DNA from 3 places in the Kitasatospora sp. NPDC056800 genome. Region 1 is predicted to be linked to each of the others. Evidence: riboswitches for the same ligand, from Rfam matches in the RefSeq annotation. Region 1 holds a riboswitch; each other region holds the start of a gene.

Region 1 (5,685 bases):
GTGTCGATGCTCACCAGGACGCCCTGCCGGGCGAGTCCGCGCACCACCGGCAGCACCCGCGCGAGCTCCTCCTCGACCGGCACCCGGCGGGCGCCGGGGCGGGTCGACTCGCCGCCCACGTCCACCATGTCGGCCCCCCGCGCGGCCAGCGCCAGTCCGTGCTCCACCGCCCGGCCCGGGTCCAGCCAGCATCCCCCGTCCGAGAACGAGTCCGGGGTGACGTTGAGGATTCCCATGACCGCGCAGCGACCCCAGTCGGGAAGTCCGGGAAGGGCGTACGAATGTCTTTCCATGCCCCTATTGTGCAGCCTCCGGAGGCCGCTCCGCGACCACCCCCGAAGGCCATCGACCGTCATTGGCGAAAACCCGCGTATCACACTGTGGACTTTCCACCACGCCATTCCGACCGGGCGTATACCGTCCTGTCATGACACTCGGGAAACCCTCCACACGCACCGACCGGGCGGCTACCGTCCGCGACCTCCTGGCCACCGGAAAGCACTCCTATTCGTTCGAGTTCATGCCACCGCGGAACGCCGAGGCGGAAGCCGGCCTGTGGAACGCGATCCGCCGACTGGAGGCGCTCTCCCCCACCTTCGTCTCGGTGACCTACGGTGCGGGCGGCTCGACCCGGGAGCGGACGGTGAACGTCACCGGCCGCATCGCCCAGGAGACGACCCTCACCCCGGCCGCCCATCTGACCGCCGTCGGCCACAGCGTCGGCGAGCTCAGGAACATCCTCGGGCACTACGCCGACCAGGGAGTACGGAACATCCTGGCCCTGCGCGGCGACCCTCCGGGCGACCCGCTGGGCGCCTGGGTCCGGCATCCGGGCGGGGTCGAGTACGCCGCCGACCTGGTTCACCTCATCAAGGACTCGGGCGACTTCTGCGTCGGGGTGGCGGCTTTCCCGGAAATGCACCCGCGGTCACCGGACTGGGACTCCGAAATCCGGCACTTTGTCACGAAGTGCCGTTCCGGAGCCGACTACGCGATCACCCAGATGTTCTTCGAGGTGGACAGCTACCTCCGTTTCCGGGATCGCCTCCAGAAGTCCGGATGCGATATTCCGGTGATTCCGGAGATCATGCCGGTGACCAGCATCCGGTCACTAAGCCGAATTCCGACCCTGAGCACCGCTGCCATTCCCACAGCCCTCTCCGACCGCATGCTGGAACACCAAAACGATCCCGCCGCCGTGCGCTCCATCGGCATCGAACACGCCACCGCCATGTGCCGGCGGCTGCTTTCCGAAGGCGTGCCCGGGCTGCATTTCATGACCATGAACTTCTCCACGGTCACCACCGAGATCTACCAGAACCTCGGACTGCCCCGGTCCGGCTGAACGGGCATGCGGGCCGCGCCGCGACGCGGCCCGCATGCCGTGGCGGGCGTACCGAACCGGCGGAGGAGTCCCCGCCCGGTTGGGTCAGCCGGCGAGCTCCTCGCGCAGCAGGCGGGCGGCGCCGACCAGGCTCTCCAGCGAGGCCCGGGTCTCCGGCCAGCCGCGGGTCTTCAGCCCGCAGTCGGGGTTGGCCCAGAGCCGCTCCGCCGGGATCGCGGCCAGGCCCGCGCGCAGCAGGGAGACGGCCTCCTCGGTGCTGGGGACGCGCGGGGAGTGGATGTCCCAGACGCCGGGGCCGACCTCGCGCGGGTAGCCCGCCTCGGCCAGCTCGCCCGCCACCTCCATGTGGGAGCGGGTGGCCTCCAGGGAGATGACGTCGGCGTCGAGGTCGTCGATCGCCGTCATGATGGCGCCGAACTCGGCGTAGCACATGTGGGTGTGGATCTGGGTGTCGGCGCGGACGCCGGAGGTGGCCAGGCGGAAGGCCTCGGTGGCCCAGTCCAGGTACGCCGGGCGGGCGGCGGCCCGCAGCGGGAGGGTCTCGCGCAGGGCCGGCTCGTCGACCTGGACGACGGCGGCGCCCCCGGCCTCGAGGTCGACGACCTCGTCGCGCAGGGCGAGGGCGACCTGGCGGGCGGTGTCGGCGAGCGGCTGGTCGTCGCGGACGAAGGACCAGGCGAGCATGGTGACCGGGCCGGTGAGCATGCCCTTCACCGGACGGTCGGTCAGGCCCTGCGCGTAGCGGAACCAGTCGACGGTCATCGGGCGCGGCCGGGAGATGTCCCCGGCGAGGACCGGCGGGCGCACGTACCGGGTGCCGTAGGACTGCACCCAGCCGTGCCGGGTGGCCAGGTAGCCGGTGAGCTGCTCGGCGAAGTACTGGACCATGTCGTTGCGCTCGGGCTCGCCGTGCACCAGGACGTCCAGGCCGGCCTTCTCCTGGTACGCGATGACCTCGCGGACCTCGGCCTCCATCCGCTCCTGGTACGTGGCGCCGTCGATCCGACCGGCCGTCAGGTCGGCCCGGGCGACGCGCAGTTCGGTGGTCTGTGGGAAGGAGCCGATGGTGGTGGTCGGCAGCAGCGGCAGGCCGAGCCGGGCGCGCTGGGCCTCGGCCCGCTGCGGGTAGGCCTGGGCGCGGCGGGCGTCCGCGTCGGTGACGGCGGCGATCCGGGCACGCACCGCCGGGTCGCGGGTGATCGGCGAGCCCGCGCGGGAGGCCAGGTCGGCCCGGTTGGCCGCGAGGTCGGCGGCGATCGCGCCGGTGCCCTCGCGCAGGCCGCGGGCGAGCAGCGCCGCCTCGGTGGCCTTCTGCTTGGCGAAGGCCAGCCAGCGGGCGATCTGCGGGTCGATGTCGCGTTCGAGGGTGGCGTCGATCGGCACGTGCAACAGGGAGCAGGACGGCGCGACGTCGACGGTGTCGGCGAGGCCCAGCAGGGTCGCCAGGGTCGTGAGGGACTTCTCCAGGTCGTTGATCCAGATGTTGCGCCCGTCGATCACCCCCGCCACCAGTCGCTTGCCGGGCAGGCCGCCGGCGGCGGCGAGGTCCTCCAGGTTGGCCGCGGCCGGGCCGGTGAAGTCCAGTGCCAGACCCTCGATCGGGGCCTTCGCCAGGACCGGCAGGGCGTCGCCGAGCCGGTCGAAGTAGCTGGCGACCAGCAGCTTGGGCCGGTCGGTGAGGGCGCCCAGCTCGCGGTAGGCGCGGGCGGCGGCGTTGAGCTCGGCCGGGGTGCGGTCCTGGACCAATGCGGGCTCGTCCAGTTGCACCCACGCGGCGCCGGCGGCGCGCAACCCGGCCAGCAGCTCCGCGTAGACGGGCAGCAGCCGGTCCAGCAGGGTGATCGGCTGGAAGTCGGCGGCCACCCCGGGCGCCGGCTTGGCGAGCAGCAGGTAGGTGACCGGCCCGACCAGCACCGGCCGGGCCGCGTGGCCGAGCAGCAGCGCCTCGCGCAGTTCGCCCACCGCCTTGGCCGGGTTCGCCGTGAACACCGTGTCCGGGCCCAACTCCGGCACCAGGTAGTGGTAGTTGGTGTCGAACCACTTGGTCATCTCCAGCGGGGCGACGTCCTGGTTGCCGCGCGCCATGGCGAAGTACCCGTCCAGCGGGTCGGCTTCGACCGCGTCCCGGTGCCGGGGCGGGATCGCGCCGACGGCGACGGTGGTGTCCAGCACGTGGTCGTAGAGCGAGAAGTCACCGGTCGGGACCTCTTCGACGCCGGAGTCGGCGAGCTGCTGCCAGTTCCCCCGGCGCAGGTCGGCGGCGGTGGCCAGCAGCACCTCGGCGGTGACCGAGCCCTTCCAGTAGCCCTCGATGGCCTTCTTGAGCTCCCGGCCCCGGCCCTGGCGGGGGTAGCCGTACGCGGTGGCAACGCTCGCCGCGGCTGCGGACTTCGTGGTCAAGGGACTCTCCTTCGCGAGTCTGTTCTCCTCAGGTACCCGGAGACGGCACGAGGGCGCGAAGGGATGACGTACCCGGCGGCGGCCGTCACGGGAACGTACGGGCCTGGTCCGCCTGGTATGGTCGCCGACCCGCCCACGAGGTCACCGGATAGCCGCGCGCGGGTCGTCCGCGGGCGGGCAGTGGCAGGTCTTCGGACTCGCGGGCGCGTCCGTCCCGTGAAGGGCGGACACCTACTGGCCGTCGCTTCCCAGACCCGTCCCGGGTCCAGTGCGTATGACGGCGGTCGTTCCCACTCACCGCTGCGGGGCAGTCCCGGACTGGCCAGTCGAAAGGCGTCACCGGATTCCCTCTTGCGACGCCCTGCCTGGCGGACAGGGCGAACCAGCTGCACCGTCAGCTTAGGGGCAAAGCGCCGGGCCTGGCGCGGGAATCTCGGAACCCGTCCGCATGGTGGAACGCCACCACGGCTCGCGGGGCCGGTGGTCAGGTCCGCGTCGGGGTGTCCGGCGTGCGCGGCAGGGCGGCGCGGATGTCCGCGAGCAGTCCGGTCAGGCCGCGTCCCGGACCCAGTCGGCCGTCCAGTCGCGCGAGCTGGTCGGCCGGGATGCCCGCCAGTATCCGTTCGGCTTCGACCAGCAGCTGCCGTCCCCGCTGGAGGTCTGACCTCATCCTGGCGACCTGCGCCTGCGCTCCGCCCAGCTGGCGGCGGGCGGATTCCAGTGCGGCGTGCTGTTCCGGGGTCAGGACGACGACGTCGACCCCGTCCAGCGTCATCGTCCGGTGCTTCGCGGGCTTGGGCACGATGGTCGGCCTTTCGGTTCAGGGGTGCGCCGGGCCGGCGGGCCGCGCGGCGGTCGGCGGCCCCACCGTGGTGTCCGGGCCGGGCATGGCGTCCTGGCCGGATGGGGCGTGCGGGCCGGGCGGGGCCTCGAAGCGCACCGTGGGCTCGAAGTTGGCGCGGCGGGCCGCGCGGCGGAAGACGGTGAGGACGGCCGGCCCGACGACGAGCACGGCGGTGAAGGTGGTGACGGCGCGGCCGGTGTCCCAGCCGAGCGAGGTGGCCAGGTCGAACAGCAGGTAGCGGTGCCACTGCTCGGTGAAGGGCAGGCCCGGCAGGTAGGCGATCGAGCTGTTCGGGTCGGTGGAGAACGGCCAGAAGGAGAGGTTCAGCAGGAAGCCGAAGAGGTAGCCGGAGAACGCCCCGTACCCGGCCAGCAGCGGCACCTCCCAGCGCCGCCCGGCCCCCGGCAGCAGCCCGGCGAGCATGCCGACGAAGGCGCAGCCGAACATCTGGTACGGCATCCAGGGGCCGACGCCGCCGGTGAGCAGCGCGGAGGCGAACAGCGAGGTGCAGCCGAGGGTGAAGCCGAAGCCGGGGCCGAAGACCCGGCCGGCCAGCACCAGGATGAAGAAGACCGTCTCCACTCCCGCGGTCCCGGCGCCGAGCGGGCGGAGTCCGGCGTTGACGGCGGACAGGACGCCGAGCATGGCGAGGGCCTTGGCGTCGATGCCGCCCGCGGAGATCTCCGCGATGACGACGGCGAGCACCAGGACCAGCAGGGCGCCGAAGATCAGCGGCGGCGCGTAGTTGGAGCCGAACCGCCCGGGCGCGACGACGAACGGCCAGGTGAAGGCCACCAGCCCGATGAAGGCGGCCAGGGCGACGACGACACGGGCCCGGCCGGGGATCCGGACGGCGGTCACCGGGCGGCCTCCACCGCTTCCACGGCCGCCGCGACCTGACGTACCGTCAGATAGCCGAGCGGGGCGAGGATCTTGGCGGTCTGCGGGGCGAAGGTGGGCGAGGCGACGATGACCTCGGCGGTGGGCCCGTCGGCGACGATCTCGCCCTCGGCCATCACCACGACGCGGTCGGCGGCGGAGGCGACGAACTCGACGTCGTGGGTGGAGACGACGACCGTACGGCCTTCGGCGGCGA
Region 2 (5,685 bases), on a different contig from region 1:
CCCGAGCGCGGCACCGACTCGCTGACCTCCGTGGAGGCGGTGCGCGGTCTCTTCTCCGACTCCTCGCGGGCCCGCTCGCTCGCCGACGAGTCCGACGTGCCCCGGCTGCGGGCGGTGCGGACCCGGCTGCGCGGGGTCTTCGAGGCCGCCGCCGGCGGGGACGAGATCCGCGGCGTCGACCTGCTGAACAGCCTGCTGATGGAGTACCCGGTCAGCCCGCTGATCTCCGGGCACGACTACCTGGACGACGCCGGGCGGCCGCGCTGGCACCTGCACCTGGCCGACAACTCCCCCACCGCCACCGCCCACTTCAGCGCGGTCGCCTGCATGGGCCTGGCCGTCCACCTCACCGAGCTGGGCGCCGACCGGCTCGGCATCTGCCAGGCCGCGCCCTGCCGCAACGCCTACCTGGACACCTCGACCAACCGCTCCCGCCGCTACTGCTCGGACCGCTGCGCGACCCGCGCCAACGTGGCCGCCTACCGGGCCCGCAAGCGCCTGGAGGCGGAGGCGGCGGCCCGGGCGTAGCGGCCCGCTAGACCTCCTCGACCCAGGCGCCGAGCCGGCGGGCCAGGCCCGGCACCCGGGCCAGCCGCGGGGTGAGCAGCAGCCGCTCCAGCCGGCGCCCCGGCGCCAGCCAGACCGGGCTCGGGCGCAGCCGCAGCAGCACCCGGCCGAGCACCAGCTCGTCCGGGACGGCGCCGTAGCTGCGGCTGTCGCTGTCCACCGGGCGATTGTCGGAGAGCAGCCACCAGCCCGTGGCCCGGCGCTCGGCGGCCCGCTTCACCACCAGCAGGTCCTGCTGGAACGGGTGCCGGAAGACCACCACCGCGCCGGGCCGGATCGGCGCGCCGTAGCGGACCAGCAGCCGGTCGCCCTCGCGCAGGGTCGGGACCATCGACGGCCCCGCCACGTCGACCAGCCCGAACGGCAGCGCGCCGCCCGGGCCGCGCTCCCCCGCCCCGGCGCCCTCCGCTCGCGTGCTCCGCGCCACGACTCCTCCTCCCGCCCCCGCTCGCGCCCCCAGTCTGCCGTACGGACCGCCGTCCGTCCGATGTCCGGATTGCGCCGGTTCCCGGTCCGTCTTTCGCCCTAGGCCCACCGCCCGATCGCGAAACCGGGAGGGCGGAAGGGTAATCTCGGGCGCGGGAAGACGATCTAAGGAAGGACTCCCATGTTCTCTCGTCTGTTTGCACCGCGCGCCACCGTCCACGCCCACTGCGACCTGCCCTGCGGCGTCTACGACCCCGCGCAGGCCAAGCTGGAGGCCGAGTCGGTCAAGGCCACCCAGGAGAAGTACCAGGCCAACGAGGACCCGCACTTCCGCGCCCGCGCCGTCATCATCAAGGAGCAGCGCGCCGAGGCCGTCAAGCACCACATCTCGGTGCTGTGGAGCGACTACTTCAAGGCCCCGCACTTCGAGAAGTACCCGCAGCTGCACCAGCTGATCAACGACACCCTGAAGGCCGCCTCGGCCGCCAAGGCGTCCACGGACCCGGCCACCGGCCAGGCCCTGCTCGACCTGATCGCCCAGGTCGACAAGATCTTCTGGGAGACCAAGCAGGCCTGAGCCTGACGCGTCGCCACCCGACCGCCCCCGTCCGCACCGCCGGACGGGGGCGGTCGTGCGTTCACGTCCGACCCGGCCCGGTAAGGGTTGCCTGCCCTGAGTGGCTGTTATGCTGCCAGGGCGTCCGAGGGGGAAGTCCGGTGCGAATCCGGCGCTGACCCGCAACGGTGAGCACGGCCCGTACCCGCCCGTACGGCCGCGCCAGCCCGATCGCCCTCGGCCGCCGACCTCCCGACAACTCGCCGCGGACTGCGAGGGGAACGGCGCCCCGGCACGCCCCCGGCCCGCGCCCGCCCCGGCGCGCTCCCGGCCCGAGGCAAGGCGCACCCGTGAACCGCGCACCCGTCAACCGTGCAGTCGGCCCGCCCGCTCGCCGAATACCCGTCGTCCCGCTCGCCGCCGGCCTCGCCGCCGCCCTGCTGCTCTCCCTGGTCTGCGGGGTCGCCCTCGGCTCCTCCGGGCTCGGCCTGCCCCGGGTGCTGCGGCTCCTGGGCGCCGGGCTGACGGGCGGCCGGCTGGACGCGGACGAGGCGGCCGCGTACGCGATCGTCTGGGAGATCCGGCTGCCGCGCACCGTGCTGGCCGCCGTGGTCGGCGCCGGGCTGGCCGCCTGCGGGGTCGCCGTCCAGGCCCTGGTGCGCAACGCGCTGGCGGACCCCTTCGTGCTCGGCATCTCCTCCGGCGCGGCCGTCGGCGCCAACGCCGTGATGCTGTTCGGCGCCTTCGCCTCGCTCGGGGTGTGGGCGATCTCCGCCTCCGCCTTCGGCTCCGCGCTGGCCGCCATGACCCTGGTCTACGTCGCGGCCCGCACCGCGTACGGGCTCACCCCGCTGCGGCTGGTGCTCACCGGCACCGCGCTGTCCTACGGCTTCTCCGCCGCCACCACCCTGATGGTCTTCGCCGCCGACCGCGGCGAGGCCGCCCGGGACGTCATGATGTGGCTGCTCGGCAGCCTCGGCGGCGCCACCTGGGGCAAGGTGCCGATCGCCGCCGTCACCGTGCTGGCCGGGCTCGCCTACCTGGCCTGCACCGCCGGGCGGCTGGACGCGCTCGCGATGGGCGACGAGACCTCCGCCTCGCTCGGCGTGGACCCGGACCGGCTGCGCCGCGAGCTGTTCGTGGTGACCGCCGCCGTCACCGGCACCGTGGTCGCGGTCAGCGGGGCGATCGGCTTCGTCGGGCTGCTGATGCCGCACCTGGCGCGGATGCTGGTCGGCGCCGGGCACCGCCGGGTGCTGGTGGTCGCGCCGCTCGCCGGGGCGCTGCTGCTGGTCTGGGTGGACATCGCCTCGCGCACCCTGCTGGCGCCCGCCGAACTGCCCGTCGGGGTGTTCACCGCGGTGCTCGGCGTGCCCGCCTTCCTGGTGATGATGCGCCGCCGCGGCCAGGCCTTCGGAGGTGCCCGGTGACCGCGACGACCGACCCGACCCCGGTGCACGCCCAGGACCTCGCCGTCGACGGCGTCTCGGTGGAGCTGGCCGGCACCCGGCTGGTCCACGAGGTGAGCCTGGCGGCCGCCGCCGGGCAGGTGGTCGGCCTGATAGGCCCCAACGGCAGCGGCAAGTCGACCCTGCTGCGCTGCGTCTACCGGGTGCTGAAGCCGGCCGGCGGCGTGGTCCGGCTGGCCGGCGACGACCTGCACGCCCTCACCGCCCGCGAGAGCGCCCGCCGGGTGGCCGCGCTGACCCAGGAGCACTCCGCCGAGTTCGACTTCACCGTCGCCGAGGTGGTCGCCATGGGCCGGCTGCCGCACCGCCGCGGCTTCGGCGCCCAAGTCGACGGGGACGAGCGGCGCTGCGCCGAGGCGCTGCGCAAGGTCCGGGCCGGGCACCTCGCCGAGCGGGGCTTCCTGAGCCTGTCCGGGGGCGAGAAGCAGCGGGTGCTGTTCGCCCGCGCGCTGGTCCAGGAGCCGCGCCTGCTGGTGCTGGACGAACCCACCAACCACCTCGACATCGCGCACCAGTTGGAGGTGCTGGTGCTCGCCCGCGAGGCCGGTCCGACGGTGCTCACCGCGCTGCACGACCTCAACCTGGCGGCGGGCCACTGCGACCTGCTGTACGTCCTGCGGGACGGCCGGATCGTCGCCTCCGGGCCGCCCGACGAGGTGCTCCGACCCGCCCTGCTGGCCGAGGTGTTCGGCGTCCGGGGCACCCCGGTGCGCCACCCGGAGACCGGCGCCCTCCAGCTGCTCTTCGACCGCCTCCCCTGACCCCCAAGGAACTCCCGTGCGCACCAAGGCCGTTGCCGCCACCGCCCTGCTCGCCCTCGGACTCGTCGGCTGCGGCGCCGAGATCGCCCCGAAGGAGGCCGCCACCGCCTCCGCCCACTACCCCGTGACGGTGGACAACTGCGGGGAGAAGCTCACCTTCGCGCAGAAGCCCGCCCGGGTGGTGACCAACGACGTCAACATCACCGAACTGATGCTCTCGCTCGGCCTCGCCGACCGGATGGCCGGCTACGTGATGCCCGACGACAAGGGGAAGATCGACCAGGTCGCCTGGAAGGACGGCTACCAGCAGACCACCTGGCTCTCCAAGAAGATCCTCACCAAGGAGATCGCGCTGGACGCCAAGGCCGACCTGGTCTTCGCCGGCTGGCACTACGGCTTCGACGAGGGCAGCGGCGTCACCCCGCAGGCCTTCAGGGCGCTCGGCGTCGACTCGTACGTGCTCAGCGAGTCCTGCCGCAGCGGCAAGGGCACCGAGCGCGGCGTGATGGACCCGCTGGAGGCGCTCTACACCGACCTGGCCAACCTCGGCGAGATCTTCGACGTCAAGGACCGCTCCGACCAGCTGATCGCGGACTTCAAGGCGCGGATCGCCGCCGTCCCGCCGGCCGAGCGCCACCCGTCCGTCTTCCTGTACGACAGCGGGCAGGACAAGCCGTACACCGCCGGGAAGTTCGCCGCCGCCAACGAGATCATCGCCAAGGCCGGCGGGACCAACATCATGGGCGACCTCGCCGACAGCTGGGTCACGGCCGGCTGGGAGAGCGTGGTGCAGCGCGACCCCGAGGTGATCGTGATCAACGACTACGCGACGCCGAAGGCCGAGGAGAAGCGAAAGTTCCTGATGTCCTTCCCGCCGCTGGCCGACGTCGCCGCGGTCAGGAACGGCCGGATCTTCGTCATGGACTACGTCGACCTGGTGGAGAGCCCGCGCAACCCGGCCGCGATCAGCGCGCTGGCCGCCTACCTGCGCACCGTGCCGGCCCCCTGACCGGCCCGGATCCCGCTCCTCCGGGTCCGGGCGGCCGCGGGCGTACGCTCAAGGTACGAGCCGACGGAACCCGACCGGAGGAGCGAGATCATGACCACCACGACGGCCCCCGCCGCCTTCGACACCCGCGCACTGCGCGAGGGCATCGAGCGCCGCGACGCCGAGGCCCTCCTGGCGCTCTACGCGGAGGACGCCGAACTGCGCATGGTCGACCGCAAGACCCAGCCCAGCCACCCCCTGGTGATGCACGGGCGGGAGGAGATCGGCGCCATGCTGGACGACGTCTACGGCCGCGAGATGACCCACACACTGGAACAGGTGGTCGTCCAGGGCGACCACGTCGCCTTCCTGGAGTCCTGCCGGTACCCGGACGGCGTCCGGGTGCTGATGTCCTCGATGGCCGGTCTGCGGGACGGCCGGATCATCGACCAGACCTCCCTCCAGGCCTGGGACGAGACCGGTCCCGAGCAGTAGGCTCACGGACATGATCCGCACCGCCGTCGCCACCGACGTCCCCGTCGTCCACGCCATGATCCGCGAACTCGCGGAGTACGAGAAGGCCCTGCACGAGGCGAAGGCCACCGAGGAGCAGCTGCACGAGGCCCTGTTCGGCGAGAACCCGGCCCTGTTCGGGCTGATCGCCGAGGACGACGCCACCGGTGAACCGGTCGGCTTCGCGGTCTGGTTCCGCAACTTCTCGACCTGGCGCGGCACCCACGGGATCTACCTGGAGGACCTGTACGTCCGCCCGGAGGCGCGCGGCGGCGGCCACGGCAAGGCGCTGCTGCTGGAACTCGCCCGGATCGCCGTCGAGCGCGGCTACTCCCGGGTCGAGTGGTCGGTCCTGGACTGGAACCAGCCCTCGATCGACTTCTACAAGTCGATCGGCGCGGTGCC
Region 3 (5,685 bases), on a different contig from region 1:
GGTCGCCGCCGGTGGCGGCGCGGTGGATGGCCACGATGTCGCCGCCGGCGCAGAAGGCGCGCTCACCGGCGCCGGTGATCACGACGGTCTCCACGTCGCCGTCCCGCTCCCACGCGTCCAGTGCGGCGGAGATCCTCCGCACCATGCCGTGGGTGAGGGCGTTCAGGGCCGCCGGGCGGTTGAGGACGATCAGACCCGCCCGGCCCTCGCGCTGGACGAGGACCTCATCCGTACTCATCACGCGGCCCCGGTCAGGCCGCGGGCGACGATGACGCGCATGATCTCGTTGGTCCCTTCCAGGATCTGGTGCACCCGCAGGTCGCGGACGATCTTCTCGATGCCGTACTCGGCCAGGTAGCCGTAGCCGCCGTGGAGTTGGAGCGCCTGGTTGGCCACCTCGAAGCCGGTGTCGGTGGCGTGGCGCTTGGCCATCGCGCACAGCTCCGGCGCCCGGGGGTCGCCCCGGTCCAGCGCGGCGGCGGCCCGCCAGAGCAGCGAGCGGGCGGCCTCCAGCTCCGTGGCCATGTCGGCGAGCCGGAACCGCAGCGCCTGGGCGTGCAGCAGCGCGGCCCCGAACGCCTCCCGGTCGGCCAGGTGGCGGGTGGCCCGCTCCAGGGCGTCCTGCGCGCCGCCGACGGAGCAGGCGGCGATGCCGAGCCGGCCGCCGTTCAGCCCGTTCATGGCGATCCGGAAGCCCTCGCCCTCCCCGCCGAGCAGGCGGTCGGCGGGGAGCCGGACGCCGTCCAGCAGCACCTGCCGGGTCGGCTGGGCGTTCCAGCCCATCTTCTTCTCGTTCGCTCCGAAGGAGACGCCGGGGTCGTCCCGCTCCACCAGGAACGCGGAGACGCCCCGGGCCCCCGGGCCGCCGGTGCGGGCCATCACCACGTACACCTGCGAGGTGCCGGCGCCCGAGACGAACTGCTTGACGCCGTCCAGGACCCAGTGGTCCCCGTGCCGGCGGGCCCGGGTGGCCAGCGCGGCGGCGTCCGAGCCCGCGCCCGGCTCGGTGAGGCAGTAGCTGCCGAGCAGCTCCGTCGAGCAGAGCCCGGGCAGCAGCCGGGCGCGCTGGGCGGGGCTGCCGTAGCGGTCGATCATCCAGGCGACCATGTTGTGGATCGACAGGTAGCCGGCGATGGACGGGCAGCCGGTCGCCAGCGCCTCGAAGACGAGCACGCCGTCCTGGCGGCCGAGCTCCGAGCCGCCCGCCTCCTCCCGCACGTAGACGCCGCCGAGGCCCAGGTCGGCGGCCTTGCGCAGGACGTCGACCGGGAAGTGCTTGGCCTGGTCCCACGCGACGGCGTGCGGGGCGAGGTGCTCGCGGGCGAAGTCCCGGGTGGTCGCGACGATGGCGAGCTGGTCGTCGGTCAGATGGGTGTGCACGGCGCGCCTCAGCCCATCGTCGGGATGGTGAAGCTCGCGCCCTCCTTGGCCCCGGAGGGCCAGCGCGAGGTGACGGTGCGGGTGCGGGTGTAGAAGCGGATCGAGTCCGGCCCGTGCTGGTTGAGGTCGCCGAACGCGGAGCGCTTCCAGCCGCCGAAGGTGTGGTACGCGATCGGCACCGGGATCGGGACGTTGACCCCGACCATGCCGGTGTTCACCCGCCGGGCGAAGTCCCGGGCGGTGTCGCCGTCCCGGGTGTAGATGGCCACCCCGTTGCCGAACTCGTGCTCACTGGGCAGCCGCAGCGCCTCCTCGTAGTCGGCGGCACGCACCACGGTGAGCACCGGCCCGAAGATCTCCTCCCGGTAGATCCGCATGCCGGGCGTGACCCGGTCGAACAGCGAGGCGCCGAGGAAGTAGCCGTCCTCGTGCCCGGCCAGCCGGAAGTCCCGTCCGTCGACGACGAGTTCGGCGCCCTCCTCGACCCCGAGGTCCAGGTAGCCGCGCACCCGCGCCAGCGCGTCGGCGCCGACCAGCGGGCCGAAGTCCGCCGCCGGGTCGTCCGAGCGCCCGACCTTGAGCGCGCCGATCCGCTCGACCAGCTTCGCCACCAGGGCGTCCGCCGTCGCCTCCCCCACCGGGACGGCCACCGAGATGGCCATGCAGCGCTCCCCGGCCGAGCCGTACCCGGCGCCGATCAGCGCGTCCGCCGCCTGGTCGAGGTCGGCGTCCGGCATCACGATCAGGTGGTTCTTGGCCCCGCCGAAGCACTGCGCCCGCTTCCCGTGCGCGGCGGCGGTGGCGTACACGTACTGGGCGACCGGCGTGGAGCCGACGAAGCCGAGCGCCTGGACGCGCGGGTCCTCCAGCAGGGTGTCCACGGCCTCCTTGTCACCGTTGACGACGTTGAGCACGCCCGGCGGCAGCCCGGCCTCCAGGAACAGCTCGGCCAGCCGCAGCGGCACCGAGGGGTCGCGCTCCGAGGGCTTGAGCACGAAGGCGTTCCCGCAGGCCAGCGCGGGCGCGGCCTTCCAGAGCGGGATCATCGCCGGGAAGTTGAACGGCGTGATGCCCGCGACCACGCCGAGCGGCTGGCGCATCGAGTACACGTCGATGCCCGTCCCGGCGTTGTCGCTGAACTCGCCCTTCAGCAGGTGCGGGATGCCGGCGGCGAACTCCACGACTTCCAGGCCGCGTTGGATGTCGCCGTGGGCGTCGGCCACGGTCTTTCCGTGCTCGGCGGAGAGCAGCCGGGCCAGCTCGTCCTTCTCCTGCTCGACGAGCTGGAGGAACCGCAGCAGGACGCGGGCCCGCCGCTGCGGGTTCCAGGCGGCCCACGCGGGCTGGGCCTGCGCAGCGTCGGCGATCACCGCCTCGACCTCGGCGCGGCTCGCCAGGGGCACCCGGGCCTGCACCCGGCCGGTGTTGGGGTCGTACACGTCGCCGAAGCGGCCGGAGGTGCCGGCGGTGGGCTTGCCGGCGATGAAGTGGGTCAGTTCTCGGACCATCGGTTCCTACTCTCGACAGGGGTGGGGAGAGGAGGAATGGAGGCCGCCGCCGGTCGGCGGGCGCACGGTGGTGCGCCCCTCGGCACGGGCGTACGACGGTGTGACGGTACGTCAGGACGCGGGCGCCCCGGCGGTCGTCGGCACGGGACAGCCGGGCGCGGTGGAACGGAAGCAGCCCGGAGTCATGTGTGTCGTCTCCATCCTCGTGGAAAACACGAACCACCCGCGGCCGGTATCCTGACTCCCGGATCACCGCACGCCCTCAGGCCTTCCCGGCTGGCTGCCAGTGGCCGTCATCTGCGAGGACGGACTCCCCGGTCACAGTGGCGGGACCGTGCCGGACTCACACCGGCTTCCCTGACACCGCGGACCTGCCGTCGACCATATAGTTGGACGTCCTAGTAAGTCCAGGGGTACGCGCCCGCGCCGCGCCGCCGGAGGGCCGCTCACCCCCGTCCACCTGCCCGGACACGCCGGGAGCCGGCCCCGAGGGACCGGCTCCGATGGCCGACTCCGAGGGCCGACTCCGAGGGCCGCCGCTCAGCGGCCGGTGGTGACGACCATGCGGAAGCGGGCCCGATTGGCGGCCATCTTCTCCACCGCCGCCGCGGTCCGCTCCAGCGGCACCTCCTCGACCCAGGCCCGCACCCCCGTCTGCGCCGCGAAGCGCAGCGTGTCCTGGGTGTCGACCGCGATGCCCGAGGAGTGCGCGTAGACCTTCCGGTCGCCCTGGATCAGCTGCAGGGCGCTCAGCTCCAGCGGCTCCGCCGGGAGTCCGACCATGACGAGCTCGCCCCGACGGGTGATCCCGTCGATCGTCGCCACCACGGCGGGCGCGTTGGTGACGGTGGACAGGACCACCTTCGCGCCCCCCAACTGCCGCAGGGCCTCGGCGACATCGCCCGCGGTGCTGTCGATGTAGTGGGCGGCGCCGAGCCGGAGCGCGAGCGGCCCCTTCTCCTGGCCGCGGGCGATGGCGACGGTGCGGAAGCCCATCTTCTCGGCGAACTGGACGCCCAGGTGGCCGAGTCCGCCGATCCCCAGGATGGCGACGGTGTCCCCGGGCCGTGCGGCGGAGCGGCGCAGGGCGTTGAAGACCGTCACCCCCGCGCAGGCCAGTGGCGCCGCCTCGACCGCGGTGAGCTCGTCCGGGATCGCCGCCAGGGCCACGGCCGGGACGACGACGGAGTCGGCGAACCCGCCCGGATAGGCGACGCCCGGGATCTCGACCCGCGCGCAGTGCAGGCCGTCGCCCGCCCGGCACGCGTCGCAGTGCCCGCAGCTGCCGCCGTACCAGCCGACCGCGACCCGGTCGCCGACCCGCCAGCCCTCCACGCCCTCGCCGAGGGCGTCGACGCGGCCGGCGATCTCGTGCCCCGGGGTGATCGGGAAGGTGCTGCCGGGCAGCAGGCCGCCGGCGATGAGCAGGTCGGAGTGGCAGACCCCGCACGCCTCCACGGTGATCCGCACGGCTCCCGGGCCGGGCTCCCGCGAGGGGACCTCGACCAGCTCGGGGGCCGCACCCGGCCCCGCGACCTGGACGGCGCGCAGCGCGGCGGCCGAGCCGCTGGGGGAGGTGGTCATGAGCGATCCCTTCGCCGGGTGATGTGCCCCGGAGCCCCAGGTGACCGCACCGCTCGTCCTGTTCCGGGCGCGCCTTTCGAGACGGATCGAAATGTCTCGAAAGAACTCGGAAGTAAAAGGTGGAGATAGGAATCGAACCCATCTGAACGGCCCTGCAAGCCGCCGCCTAGCCACTCGGCCACTCCACCCCGACAACGATGGAAACATTACACGCACATGAACACGGACCCTGACCAGAATTCCCCGGGAACGGCGATGTTTCACCCCATGGGGCTCTTAGTGCGTCTAGTGTTATTTCTTTCGACATGGCGCCGGTAGGGTCCGACGAGCCAGCGCGTAAAAGACCGGGTGCGCTAGCCTGTGCCGATATCTCCGACCCGATGGGATTTCACTGATGGCCGTTGAGGAATCACGGTTCACCCATACCGCGGAGCCGCTCTGCGGAACCGCCGCGAACCGGTGCCAGTACAAGAACCTGCCCCTGCGCGACCTTCCCCCACTCGGCGTCGTGCGCCGCGCCAGGATCGCCCGCGAGGGCCTGCGCGAGCGCCGCGCCGACGTTCCGGCGCCCGGCCGGCCCTCCCGGTTCGCCGAGGGGGACTGGGTCCGGGTGAAGGACGAGGCCGCGGTGCGCGCCACCCTCGACGCCAAGGACCGCCACCGCGGCCTGTGGTTCACCGGCAGCCAGTGGTCGTTCTGCGGCGGCGTCTACCAGGTCGAGCGCATCGTGCGCCGCATGATCGACGACCACTACCGGGTGCGGCGCCTGTCGGGCACCGTCGCGCTGGCCGGCGCCACCTGCCACGGCGCCGACGGCGCCCAGGGCTGCGGGCTGGACTGCGCCCTGCTGTTCCGCGACGAATGGCTGGAGCCCGCGCCCGCGCCGGTCCCCGCCCCCCGTCCCGTCGCCCTGTGGGCGACCGTGCGCGGCCTCGCGGAGATCCGCGCGACCCTCGACCCCGACGGGCGCCTGCACGGCGTCCCCTTCCAGCCGGGGATGGAGCAGCACACCGGCACCCGTCACAGCGCCCTCGAACTGCGCCACCGGTCCCTCGCCTGGTGGCAACACCCCACCGGGGGGCGCTGGTTCATCCTCGACGGCCTGCGCTGCGGTGGCGAGCCGCTCGCCACCGGCTGCGACCGGCGGTGCGCCCTGCTCTGGCACGAGTCCTGGCTGCACCTGGAGCCGGCCGCCACCGCCCCCTGAGCGACC

The links. Region 1 has a riboswitch for cobalamin ahead of metE (5-methyltetrahydropteroyltriglutamate--homocysteine S-methyltransferase). Riboswitches for the same ligand answer to the same signal wherever they lie in the genome.
Region 2: it holds a riboswitch for cobalamin, as region 1 does, so the genes downstream of both, ACFRQN_RS36610 (iron ABC transporter permease) here and metE (5-methyltetrahydropteroyltriglutamate--homocysteine S-methyltransferase) in region 1, are expected to answer to the same signal.
Region 3: it holds a riboswitch for cobalamin, as region 1 does, so the genes downstream of both, ACFRQN_RS25775 (CoA-acylating methylmalonate-semialdehyde dehydrogenase) here and metE (5-methyltetrahydropteroyltriglutamate--homocysteine S-methyltransferase) in region 1, are expected to answer to the same signal.

What each region holds. Positions count from the first base shown of each region.
Region 1 covers NZ_JBHUAL010000008.1:58,748-64,432, forward strand. The annotation lists gene folP (dihydropteroate synthase) at 1-236, opposite strand, end outside; gene metF (methylenetetrahydrofolate reductase [NAD(P)H]) at 428-1,345, shown strand; gene metE (5-methyltetrahydropteroyltriglutamate--homocysteine S-methyltransferase) at 1,430-3,745, opposite strand; cobalamin riboswitch at 3,910-4,147, opposite strand; gene ACFRQN_RS03565 (hypothetical protein) at 4,230-4,547, opposite strand; gene ACFRQN_RS03570 (ECF transporter S component) at 4,566-5,450, opposite strand; gene ACFRQN_RS03575 (ABC transporter ATP-binding protein) at 5,447-5,685, opposite strand, start outside.
Region 2 covers NZ_JBHUAL010000257.1:6,397-12,081, reverse strand. The annotation lists gene ACFRQN_RS36625 (CGNR zinc finger domain-containing protein) at 1-528, shown strand, start outside; gene sodX (nickel-type superoxide dismutase maturation protease) at 536-898, opposite strand; gene sodN (superoxide dismutase, Ni) at 1,175-1,570, shown strand; cobalamin riboswitch at 1,652-1,777, shown strand; gene ACFRQN_RS36610 (iron ABC transporter permease) at 1,900-2,979, shown strand; gene ACFRQN_RS36605 (ABC transporter ATP-binding protein) at 2,976-3,779, shown strand; gene ACFRQN_RS36600 (ABC transporter substrate-binding protein) at 3,796-4,788, shown strand; gene ACFRQN_RS36595 (nuclear transport factor 2 family protein) at 4,879-5,262, shown strand; gene ACFRQN_RS36590 (GNAT family N-acetyltransferase) at 5,273-5,685, shown strand, end outside.
Region 3 covers NZ_JBHUAL010000130.1:19,634-25,318, reverse strand. The annotation lists gene ACFRQN_RS25785 (enoyl-CoA hydratase/isomerase family protein) at 1-238, opposite strand, end outside; gene ACFRQN_RS25780 (acyl-CoA dehydrogenase family protein) at 238-1,380, opposite strand; gene ACFRQN_RS25775 (CoA-acylating methylmalonate-semialdehyde dehydrogenase) at 1,389-2,888, opposite strand; cobalamin riboswitch at 3,098-3,289, opposite strand; gene ACFRQN_RS25770 (alcohol dehydrogenase catalytic domain-containing protein) at 3,429-4,472, opposite strand; tRNA gene ACFRQN_RS25765 (tRNA-Cys) at 4,590-4,660, opposite strand; gene ACFRQN_RS25760 (hypothetical protein) at 4,867-5,679, shown strand.